DNA from 2 places in the Lysinibacillus sp. FW12 genome. Region 1 is predicted to be linked to the other one. Evidence: predicted binding sites of a transcription regulator. Region 1 holds the regulator's gene; the other holds the start of a gene.
What was found. Region 1 encodes LexA, which represses DNA repair genes until DNA is damaged. Its sites were predicted from a motif close to CGAACATATGTTCG; they were not measured.

Region 1 (6,228 bases):
TATTCAGGATGTCCTGGTGTTAATGAATCCCATTGGCGGAAATTTTGAATTTCTTCCATTGGTAAACCATAGCCTCCAAGATGAAGTAAGCTGTATAGAAGCATTGAACCATGACCAGCTGACAGTACAAAACGATCACGGTTATACCATTTTGGATTGGCTGGATTATGGCGTAATTGTTTTGTCCATAGCGTATAAGCCATTGGCGCTGCCCCCATCGGTAAACCTGGGTGACCAGAATTTGCTTTTTCAATAGCGTCGATTGACAAAGTTCGGATAGCATTAATTGCTAATAGATCCGCATGTTGAGTCATTATATTGTGACATCCTTTCTCGTCCTATATATTGTTCTTTTACAGTTTAGTCAACATTGCTGTAGAAAACAATGCTTTTGTTATACTATTTGGTTTTTCATACATACTTTATTGAATTGTGTCACATTAATTTAGAAATTTATTTTTTTTCGCTTGTCTAACCTTCTCTGGTGTGACATCATTACCTTCTACATCCACCACTTTTACATTTTCAATCGTATCGCGCATTGTTGCTCGGAACGTATCTAAGTACTCCTTACGAAGCGCTGTTCGCTCCTTTGCCTCTTCCTCTGTTAATTGTCCACTTTTTGCTTTGGCAGAAAGTTCATTAATTCGATTAATTTTTTCTTTTGATAACATTGTTACACACCTTTCAATACCTATCTTAAAGACTTCAGTATGCAAAGTATAGCATGGTTTCCCTTAAAATGCAGTTATACCAACCCTTAATAACACCTCTTTGCTATTATTCACATGACTTCCAGATGTTAGAGGTGTATAACTATAGTAAAAGGGAAAAATTGATAGATATTGGGGGAATGAACGTGAATATTACAACTCAACGATTACTTATCAGAAATTTTGAAGCAAAAGATTTTCCTGCTATTTATAGCTATTTGTCAGATAAAACGGTGATGCATTACATGCCTGAAGGCGTTTTCGATGAAGAACAGGTACGAAAATTTATAATAGAAAACAGTGATGTACAAGCCAAACATTTTGCCATTGTTTTAAGAGAGCAACAATTGGTGATCGGTCATATTGTTTTTCACCGATACTTTGGTGAACATACCTATGAAATCGGATGGGTTTTAAATCCTCTTTATCAGAACCGTGGGTTTGCTTCTGAAGCGGCGCGTGCTGTTTTAGATTATGGCTTCACCGAAATGAAGCTTCATAGAATAATTGCAACATGTCAGCCCGAAAATATCGCTTCATATAGGGTCATGGAAAAGATAGGTATGCGACGTGAAGGTTTTTTTAAAAAATGTATACCGCATGGTGAAGATTGGTGGGATGAATTTTATTACGCCATTTTGCAGGAAGAGTGGACGAACAAAGGAGAGTGTGAATGAAGAAAACGGCTGTATTATTATACCCTCAATTTAGTGAATATGAATTAAGCGTGGCCTTGTCTATATTAATGCAAGGTGGCAAACCTATCATCACCCTAGGTTTAAACAATGAACCAATACGCGGGGAATCGGGTTTATGCTGTGTAGTGGATTCTCTAATAAGCGAGGCGAACTTAGCTGATATTGATAGTCTTGTATTGCCAGGATGCATGGACATATCTTGCCTACAACAAGAACAGGAAATATTCGATTTTATACGTGCAATCCACGATAAAGAAGGCATTATCGCAAGTATCTCTAGCTCCCCCTATTTATTAGCAAAGGCTGGAATTTTAGCAAACAAACAATACACGGTTGGTTTGCCTTTAGATGGAATAAGACAGTTAGGGATTTTTGATCTACGACATTATTCTGACGAACTCTTTGTGCAAGACGGCCATATCATTACAGCACGTGGTAGAGCCTTTATTCAATTCGGTATTAATTTAGGGAAAGCGCTAAATCTAAATTTTAATGCCAACTGGTATGAAAAATAAAACACTCCACATGTCTAATTTCTTGGACATTTCTTGTAGATTTTCGCTATAATAATGTCTAATACTTCGGACAAAAATGGAGGGGTAAATCTGAAGAATATTATCAAAGTTTTGAGAAAAAGATTAGGAATAACACAAGCTGCTCTTGCTAAGGAATGCGGGGTTGTCAGACAAACAATCAATTGTATTGAAAATGATAAGTACGATCCGACGCTTGAGTTAGCTTTTAAAATTGCTAAAGTCCTCAATAGTCGTATTGATGAGGTGTTTATCTATGAATAGATTTCATCCTAATTATATGATTACTATGAAAGATTTCGTAAAAGAGGACTCCGTATTATTACGAAAACAAACACAAGAAGTGACAATCCCTGTGACAAAAGAAGACCAATATACATTATTATCAATGCTGCAATATTTAAAAAATAGCCAAGATCCAAATCTAGCAAAAAAATATAAGCTTCGACCTGGAAGTGGACTATCAGCTAACCAAATTGGCGTAGATAAACGAATGTTTGCTATATTTTTTGATGACTATGAAATGATGTTGATCAACCCTAAAATAATCAGTCATTCAGTAAATATGATTTATTTACCAGAGGGAGAAGGGTGTTTATCTGTTAATCGACCAGTTCATGGTTTTGTGCCAAGATATGAACGTATTAAGGTTAAAGGTTATAACATTAATGGACAAGAAATCATCGTGCAGTTACAGGGCTATGGTGCAATTGTTGTCCAACATGAAATCGACCATCTAAACGGCATTATGTTTTATGACCGAATTAATAAAGAACACCCTTTTAAACTACCTACTAACGTAAGCATAGAAAGCTTATCTTCCTATTAATAGCGAAGTACAGAAGATAAAAAAAGATTAGCAGGCTATATCATTTTCCTGCTAATCTTTCTTGATGTTCTTGAAATCTGCGATGGACAGTCGCTTTACTAACTTCAAAACCTAACCCTCTAAGCGTTATAGAAATTTCTTCAAAGGTAAATCCACGTTTACGCAGCTTGACAATTTCATCTACAGGTAGTTCCTTACGCTCCTGACCATGCGGGTTACCTCGATTCGATAAATTATTTTCAGGACGGTAGCCATTCTCTACAGCACGGCGCATACCTCTACGTATTTTAGCATTATGTATTCTACGCTGGTATTCCTCTACTATCGCTAAAATCTCAAGCAGCATCGTGTCCATTTCGTTTAGTTGCACCGGTCCTGCATCACGCATAGAGAAAACATCTGTTGCTGATTTTTGTAACAAATGCAACACAGCCATCCTTGCATTTCCACGTCCTAAACGTGTTTCATCTTGTACAAAAAGGGCGTTAATCCCCTTTTCTTTAATGAAATCAAGCATTTCAAGTAAGCCCTCACGTTCTACATCGTAGCCGCTGTGCTTATCCTTAAAAACGCCCTTCACCTCATAACCTTGCTCTTTTGCATAGCGCAGTAACTCTTCTTGTTGTCGCTCTAAAGACGAGCTTTGTGTTTCCTTTTCAGTACTTACACGGCAATAGACAACAGCCGACAGTTGATTATTGATCATTGTTCGTTTCTCGCAATTTCAATGGTATTGATGGGATCGGCCTGATTACTCACTACAGGAATGACTAGAGATTTTCCTGCCACAATTTTAATATCCGCTAGCTCATTTTCTGTTTTCACAAGCTTAATCCAATCTTCAGTACTCATTTTACCACGGTATTGCTCTGCTAACGACCATAAGCTATCCCCGTGTTCGATTTGAATTTCAGCGTAACTAACGTGTCCTGGATCAGTAATGTAAAGATATCCTGCAAATAGTAGACAAACTCCCATCAAGATTGAAATATGTGTGTTTTTCTTTAACCATGTCATGTTCATAACCCCTTTTTAGAATGTTTGTTCGGAATGTATGTTCTCATAATAAAGCGAACAAACGTTTTTGTCAAACACTTTTCGAACCTATGTTTGCATACGTGTTCGCATTCTGTTATACTATCAAATAAGAAGAATGATATTAGAAAAAAGAGGTGAGCACTCATGAAAAAAGTTTCAAAAAGACAAGAGGATATTTTAGCTTTTATTAAAGAAGAGGTACGAGCTAAGGGCTATCCACCATCAGTACGAGAAATCGGGGAAGCAGTTGGACTTGCTTCAAGTTCCACTGTTCATGGTCATCTAGCTCGATTAGAACAAAAAGGCTTTATTCGTCGAGATCCAACAAAGCCACGTGCGATTGAAATTCTAGAGCCTGAAGAATCCATTCAAAAGCAACAAGTAATTCATGTTCCACTTGTTGGTAAGGTTACAGCCGGTTCTCCTATTACAGCTATTGAAAACATTGAAGAGTATTTCCCGCTACCAGATACGTATGGCACAAGTGAAGATCAATTGTTCATGCTTGAAATTATGGGGGAATCAATGATTGAAGCAGGAATTTTAGATGGGGACTTAGTCATTGTGAAGCAAAAGGCAACTGCCAATAACGGTGATATTGTTGTAGCTATGACAGCTGAGGATGAAGCCACTGTAAAACGTTTTTTCAAAGAAAAAAACCATTTCCGTTTACAGCCTGAAAATTCATCCATGGAGCCAATTATTGTCGATCAAGTTTCTATTTTAGGACAAGTTGTTGGTCTCTACCGTCGTGTGCATTAATTACGAAAATAGGTATCGAGGATTATATGTTCCTTATGAGCATGTATCCTCTTTTTTACGCAAAAAAAGAATCCACATACTAGCATTGGATTCTTTACTCTATGCCCTTCTAAGCTTCTTTTTTGAACTTTAAGCTAGCCTCTACAAATGCTGAAAATAATTTTTTAGCGTTCTCTTCTCCTGCTATGGCCATTTCCTCAGGATGCCACTGAACTGCCAAGCAAAATGGTAAATCTTCATGAACTACCGCTTCGATAATACCATCGCTTGATTTCGCTGCTACTTTTAATTTCTCTGCTAGAACATTCACAGCCTGATGATGAAATGAATTTACAGCAACTTTCTCTTGTTCTAAAATAGTTGCTAATAAATTATCTGCAATAATCTGTACATAATGAGTAGCTACAGCTCGACCTGATTGCTGTGCATGTTTAAGCAACTTCGTACTAAAATGGTCACTATCAATGTCCTGATATAAAGTACCACCTAATGCGACATTTAAAATTTGGATTCCACGACAAATACCGAAAATAGGCATTTTTCGTATAAAAGCAGCTTCAATTAAAGCTAGTTCAACTGTATCCCTCGCTGGATGAATTTTCCCTAGCTTTGGTGATGGCTCTGCTCCGAATAGAAATGGATGCACATCATAGCCACCCGATAACAATAAACCATCTGTAAGAGCTAAAATTTGAGCCGCATCCTCCTCAACACCTAAAGGAATAATAAGCGGAATTCCTCCCGCCTCAATAATACTTTGACTGTAAGCAGCATTTAAATGAGCGGATAAATCATCCTCCACAAAGGCTGTAATGCCAATAACCGGTTTCACTTGCTTCCCTCCATATACTTGAAGATTGACAATTACCAAAAACCTAAATACCAATTGATTAATGAATCACCATAAAAATAAACAATGATCGCTGCTAAGGCGATAGACGGACCAAAGGGGAAGGGTGTTTTTCTTCCTTGCTTACGCTTGAACAAAATGATAACCCCCACAATCATACCGATAACTGCCGCCAGAAATAGTGTTAACAGTGTATTGATTGTGCCAAGAACGAGTCCAATTAAAAAGAATAATTTAATATCTCCTCCACCCATGCCACCATTCGATATAACCGCAATAACATATAGTATGCCAAAACCAACGACAGCACCCACAAGACAATCCCACCATGGTGTTAATGGCGATAGTACCCGACCTACAACGAGGAATGGTAAAAAGAATATAAGCACCCTATCTGGGATGAGCATATAGGCTAAATCCGAAACAATAATAATAACGAACAAGGAGATAAATAAAAGCGCTACAATAAATTCTATGCCCCAACCTAGCCGCCAATAAGCAAAGGCAAACAAAACACCTGTCCATATTTCTATTGCTGGGTATATCCAACAAATTGTATAGCCACAGGTTCGACATTTCCCCCCTAAAAACACATAAGACAATACTGGTACTAAATCAATCATCTTTAATTGTCTATTACATTTGGTACAATGTGAGGGAGGATGGACAATCGATTCCTTCTGTGGGACGCGTAAACCTACCACATTATAAAAAGAGCCAAAGACAAGCCCAAATAAAAATATAAAGATTGTATAAGCCATTTCCATTTTTTTGACCTCCTAAACCAATAGGAGCCCATACAAAT
Region 2 (6,228 bases), 1.1 Mb from region 1:
TCGATATAATGGCTAGGTGATGAGGTTCAGTTTCACCAATAGTAATTTTTCGTATAATGATGTCATTGCTATGACCGAGTGAGTTCTGAATGATTTTTAAATTTTTAGCAAGGGACGTGTATAACAAATCGTTCATAGTATGGGATGGGGAGGTATCAATATTGTTAGACGTGGACATGTGTTTTCCTCCTCAAATGGACGTTCATTACCATTAGAGTGGACAAATTTTTTACCAGATAAACGAAGAAGGCATGAAAATCTGCCATGGATTTCTACTGGATGTCTTCTCAGCTTCGGGTACCGCTAAAGATTACTTCAACGTAACAACCTTGGACCATGAAGCGAAATAAAAAACAATGTTTCCTTTCATATGCTGAAAGGAAACACTGCTTTATGTACGATAATCATATTGTAATTCATCTTTACTTGCATCAACGTCAACATGTAGATTGTGATCGTTAAAGAACCAGAGGTCTTTCTCTTCAATGTAATAGGTTACACCATCAATTTCTGTTTGAACACCTATAGCGATCGGTTCTTCACGAGTCATGCCAAGTGAAAAGCCTTCGTGAAAAGGACTAGAACCACCATAGCGTGCATAAAAGCGAATGGTATCACCTGATTCTACTTCCATTTCCTGCTTGAACCATTGTAGGGCTTCATCTGTTAATGCAATGTTCATTTCGAATGCTCCTCTCTTCCTACAGCCATTTTACCTTTGGCTCGGTGCCGTTTTTAATCCGTGAAATATTGGCACGGTGACGATAAATAATAAAAGTGAATAAAAAGGCTACCAAAATGCCTAATGCAAAGTCACCTGTAACAAAATAATAAACGATTGCATAAATAAGTGCTACTAAAGCGGCTATCATAGATGTTAAACTAACGATTTTAGTAATTTTTAATGTCACAATAAAGGCAATAAATAATAGGACAAACAGTGGCCATGAATAGCCTAATAAAACACCCGCAGAGGTTGCCACTGCCTTCCCACCACGGAAGTTGGCGAAGATTGGAAACATATGGCCGATTACGGCAACTAGGCCGAGTAGTAACGGATGGAGCATACTGTCAGAGAAAATAGGAAGTGTCACGAGTAACACTGCGGCAGTTCCTTTTAAAACATCCATCACGGTCACCACGATACCCGCTTTTTTTCCTAACGTGCGGAAGGTATTGGTTGCACCTAGATTACCGCTCCCGTGTTCACGAATATCTGTGTTATAAAAAATTTTGCCTATCCATAATCCAGAAGGTATAGAGCCAATTAGATAAGCACATAAAATAATAAGTCCATTGATCATAGCTGGACTCCTTTCATTCATAGTCAATACTTGGTACTAATAGTTTGTAACAAGTATTTTACACTTTTTCTTGCTAATCTACAATGTTATGAAGGAGATTTCATTATGGGTCTTGAATTCAATTACCATAGGGTAGTCTTTTAGACATGAGAGGATCAGTTGTGGAAAAAAGCCTTTTTAAAAATATAGGCATAAAGGCAATTTTGTCAATCGTTCATTCCTTTGGTAGAATAGAAGTCTAACTTTATCCAGTTAATCGCGAGATACATCGTAGCACTTTCATCGCTCGTGATGAGAAGCCAAACAAATGGAAGTGAAACTAAATAGGCTACTATGCGTCAAACGATAATGGATAGTAGTAGCAGTCTGTCTTGCTTAAATTCCAAATTTAAGCAACTGTTGAAGATGTTTACTATAAAAAGAATCAAAACTGTGAGCAATTTTTAAAATTTTATTGGACCTGTCGCTAGCTATTGACAGGAAATGCTATTATTATTAGGATGAGAACATAAATAGAACATGTGTTTGTTTTTTGGAGGGGAATTTTTTTGACGAATAAACAGTCACCTAGCGTCTATAATGATGACGCTATACAAGTATTAGAAGGATTAGAAGCGGTACGCAAACGACCCGGCATGTATATCGGTTCGACGGATGGCCGTGGACTTCATCACCTTGTGTATGAAATCGTAGATAATGCGGTAGATGAAGCACTGGCTGGCTTTGGATCTCATATTATTGTCAAGATTCATCAGGATCAGAGTATCAGCGTGCGAGACTTTGGCCGTGGTATGCCAACAGGTATGCATAAAATGGGCAAACCAACCCCTGAAATTATTTTTACTGTGCTGCATGCAGGCGGTAAATTTGGACAAGGGGGCTATAAAACAAGTGGTGGCTTACATGGTGTAGGTTCTTCTGTAGTCAATGCACTCTCAACGTTTTTAGAGGTTACCATTCATCGTGACGGTAAAAAATATCGTCAGCGTTTTGAGAACGGTGGACATCCTGTTACAACGCTAGAAGAAATAGGACAAACAAAGCAAACAGGTACTCTTGTTCATTTCCTACCGGATGACAGTATTTTCTCTGTCACAAAATTCAATTATGATACGTTAGCAGAGCGTTTACGTGAGTCAGCCTTTTTACTAAAAGGGTTAAAAATTGAATTAATTGATGAGCGCGAGGAAGGCAAAAGTGATGTGTTCTTTTATGAGAATGGCATTGAAGCTTTCGTTGCGTATTTGAATGAGGAAAAAGACGTCCTTCATCCGGTGAAGTATGTAGAAGGTATCCAGGATGAAATCGAGGTAGAGTTCGCCTTCCAATATAATGATGGTTATTCGGAAACGATTTTATCCTTTGTTAATAATGTTCGTACACGTGACGGTGGAACACATGAAACAGGTGCGAAAGCAGCATTAACGCGTGTATTTAATGAATATGCACGAAAAATTGGCTTGTTAAAGGATAAGGATAAAAACCTTGAGGGGACTGATATTCGTGAAGGCTTAGCGGCCATCGTCTCTGTTCGTATTCCAGAGCATTTATTGCAATTTGAAGGACAAACAAAGGGCAAGCTTGGGACAAGTGAGGCTCGTTCTGCAGTAGATAGTGTAGTGTCTGAGCAAATTTTGTATGTACTAGAGGAAAATGCGGAGTTATCAGCTTCTCTTGTGCGTAAAGCCATTCGTGCGCAGCAAGTACGTGAAGCTGCTCGTAAAGCGCGTGAAGATGCACGAAACGGCAAGAAAAACAAAAAAGGTAGTACCATTCTGTCTGGTAAACTAACGCCTGCACAGTCTCGGAATGCCGCAAAAAATGAATTATACTTAGTCGAAGGTGATTCTGCTGGGGGCTCTGCGAAACAAGGGCGCGACCGTACATTCCAAGCGATTCTGCCACTGCGCGGGAAAGTCATTAACACGGAAAAAGCCAAGCTACAGGATATTATGAAAAATGAAGAAATCTCAACGATTATCCATGCGATTGGCGCAGGTGTTGGTACAGACTTTGCTGTAGAAGATTCCGCTTATAATAAAGTAGTAATCATGACCGATGCTGATACGGACGGAGCTCATATTCAAGTATTGCTATTAACGTTCTTCTATCGATATATGCGCCCACTTATTGAAGCAGGAAAAGTCTATATCGCGCTACCACCACTTTATAAAGTTTCTAAGGGTACTGGAAAAAAAGAAGTCATTGAATATGCTTGGACAGAAAGCGATCTACAAAAGGCCATCAAAAAAGTTGGAAAGGGTTACATATTACAGCGTTATAAAGGTCTTGGAGAGATGAATGCAGACCAGCTTTGGGATACAACGATGAACCCTGAGACACGGACATTAATTCGTGTCACAATCGAGGATGGTGCACGTGCAGAGAGACGTGTCACGACGTTAATGGGTGATAAGGTAGAACCCCGTCGTAAATGGATCGAAGCCAATGTAGACTTCGGTATGGAGGATGATGCCAATATTTTAGAGAATGAATTCATCCAACAAGAGGAGGACCAAGCATGAGTAGTACGGAAAAGTTTCAAGATTTACCTTTAGAAGAAGTAATGGGTGACCGCTTTGGTCGCTATAGTAAATATATTATTCAAGACCGCGCGTTGCCTGATGCACGTGACGGTCTTAAACCAGTACAGCGCCGTATTTTATATGCGATGTTTACAGAAGGAAATACCCATGATAAGCCGTTCCGAAAATCTGCGAAAACAGTCGGTAATGTAATCGGTAATTACCATCCACACGGAGATAGCTCTGTCTATGAAGCGATGGTGCGTATGAGTCAGGACTGGAAAGCACGTCATATGCTTATTGAGATGCATGGGAACAATGGTTCGGTCGATGGAGATCCACCAGCTGCCATGCGTTATACGGAGGCACGATTATCTGCGATTGCTGGTGAAATGCTACGAGATATCGGCAAGAAAACAGTTGAGTTTGTACCGAACTTTGATGACCAGGATATGGAGCCAACTGTTTTACCAGCACGTTTCCCTAACTTACTAGTGAATGGGTCTACAGGGATTTCGGCGGGGTATGCGACAGATATTCCGCCACATGCTTTAGATGAAGTGCTAGATGCTGTATTAATGCGCTTAGATAAGCCTACTGCGACAGTGGATGAATTAATGACGGTCATTAAAGGGCCAGATTTCCCAACAGGTGGTATTATCCAAGGCGTTGACGGCATTAAAAAAGCATATGAAACGGGTCGCGGTAAAATTATTGTCCGTGCACAAGCGGTTGTGGAGCCTATTAAGGGTGGTAAAGAGCAAATTGTTATCACAGAATTACCATACGATGTCAATAAGGCGAATCTTGTGAAAAAAATTGATGAGCAACGCGTAGATAAACGTCTTGAGGGGATTGCGGAAATTCGTGATGAATCTGATAGAACTGGCTTACGTGTTGTCATTGAACTGAAAAAGGATGTACCAGGACAAGGAATTCTCCAATACTTATTTAAAACAACGGATTTACAGGTAGCTTATAATTTTAATATGATTGCCATTCATAATCGTCGTCCAACAATGATGACCTTACCATTATTATTGGATGCCTATATTGCCCATCAAAAAGAAGTAGTCACGAACCGTTCCATTTACGATTTACAAAAGGCGAAGGATCGTTCCCATATCGTGGATGGGTTAATTAAAGCCCTTTCCATTTTAGATGAAGTGATTGCAACAATCCGTTCTTCTAATGATAAAAAGGATGCCAAGCTTAATTTACAGGCGAAGTTTGATTTTACAGAGGTACAGGCAGAGGCGATTGTCAGCTTGCAATTATACCGTTTAACCAATACAGACATTACAGAGCTTCGACAAGAACAGGACGAGCTAAATAGGTTGATTGCTAAGCTAGAGGGGATTTTACAAAGTGAGGCAAAGCTTGTACGTGTCATTAAACAAGAATTGCTTGATATTAAGAAACGCTTTACAGAGCCTCGTCGCTCAAGAATTGAGCAAGAAATTGAAGAGATTAAAATTACCTTAGATGTTCTTGTACCAAGTGAAGAGGTTGTCGTAACCGTAACGAAGGATGGCTATATTAAACGTACTTCGACACGTTCACATGCCGCCTCGAATGGTCAGGATTTTGCGATGAAGGATTCGGATTACTTATTGTATGAAGCAACCTTAAATACACAGCACCATTTACTCCTATTTACAAATCGAGGCAATTATATTTATCAGCCTGTTCATGAGCTGCCAGATATTCGCTGGAAGGATCTTGGTCAGCATATTTCAAGTATCGTGCCAACGGGTGAAGATGAGTCAATTATCGCTGTATATGGCTTTGAAACATTTGATCAACCAAATACGTACATCTTCACTGCGACAAAGGATGGTCAAATTAAACGCTCTCCACTTGCCGATTACGCGGTGACACGTTATTCAAAACCAATTAAAACGATGAATGTGAAGGCTGGCGATGCCATGATCTATGCAGCGTTTGTGACGGATGACGTGGAATTGATGTTAACAACAGATACGGCTTATTCAATTCGTTTCCCAATGGAGGAATTACCAGTAACAGGTGTAAAAACAGGCGGAGTAAAGGGCATTACGCTAAAAGATGGGGAAGCCTTAGTCGGTGTGAATGTGCTACAACCTGATCAAACGCAATATGTTGTCATTGTGACACAGCGTGGGGCTGTTAAGAAAATGAATGTCGCAGAGGTTGAAGTAGCCAGTCGTGCAAAACGTGGTCTAAAAGTATTAACAGAATTAAAAGCAAATCCGCACCGCATTGTGGCCGTTATTCAAGCAACAGATGAGGAGCAGATTGTTATTGAAACAGAAAAAGGCGTGCAAGAGGTGTTAGATGTCCAAGCATTGACTCGTGCTGATCGCCATTCCAATGGATCGTTTAAAGTGGATATCGCAACAGATGGGGCTATTTCCCAT

Region 2: a site for LexA is predicted at 1,819-1,832, ahead of parE (DNA topoisomerase IV subunit B). Genes of this name have one in related genera too.

What each region holds. Positions count from the first base shown of each region.
Region 1 covers NZ_CP139094.1:3,409,305-3,415,532, forward strand. The annotation lists gene tkt (transketolase) at 1-314, opposite strand, end outside; gene SJW71_RS17755 (DUF896 domain-containing protein) at 441-674, opposite strand; gene SJW71_RS17760 (GNAT family N-acetyltransferase) at 860-1,390, shown strand; gene SJW71_RS17765 (DJ-1/PfpI family protein) at 1,387-1,926, shown strand; gene SJW71_RS17770 (helix-turn-helix transcriptional regulator) at 2,017-2,208, shown strand; gene def (peptide deformylase) at 2,201-2,773, shown strand; gene SJW71_RS17780 (YneB family resolvase-like protein) at 2,814-3,479, opposite strand; gene yneA (cell division suppressor protein YneA) at 3,476-3,790, opposite strand; gene lexA (transcriptional repressor LexA) at 3,956-4,573, shown strand; gene SJW71_RS17795 (gamma-glutamyl-gamma-aminobutyrate hydrolase family protein) at 4,683-5,405, opposite strand; gene SJW71_RS17800 (prepilin peptidase) at 5,438-6,190, opposite strand.
Region 2 covers NZ_CP139094.1:2,279,364-2,285,591, forward strand. The annotation lists gene SJW71_RS11670 (spore germination protein) at 1-178, opposite strand, end outside; gene SJW71_RS11675 (HesB/YadR/YfhF family protein) at 392-682, opposite strand; gene plsY (glycerol-3-phosphate 1-O-acyltransferase PlsY) at 702-1,304, opposite strand; gene parE (DNA topoisomerase IV subunit B) at 1,853-3,829, shown strand; gene parC (DNA topoisomerase IV subunit A) at 3,826-6,228, shown strand, end outside.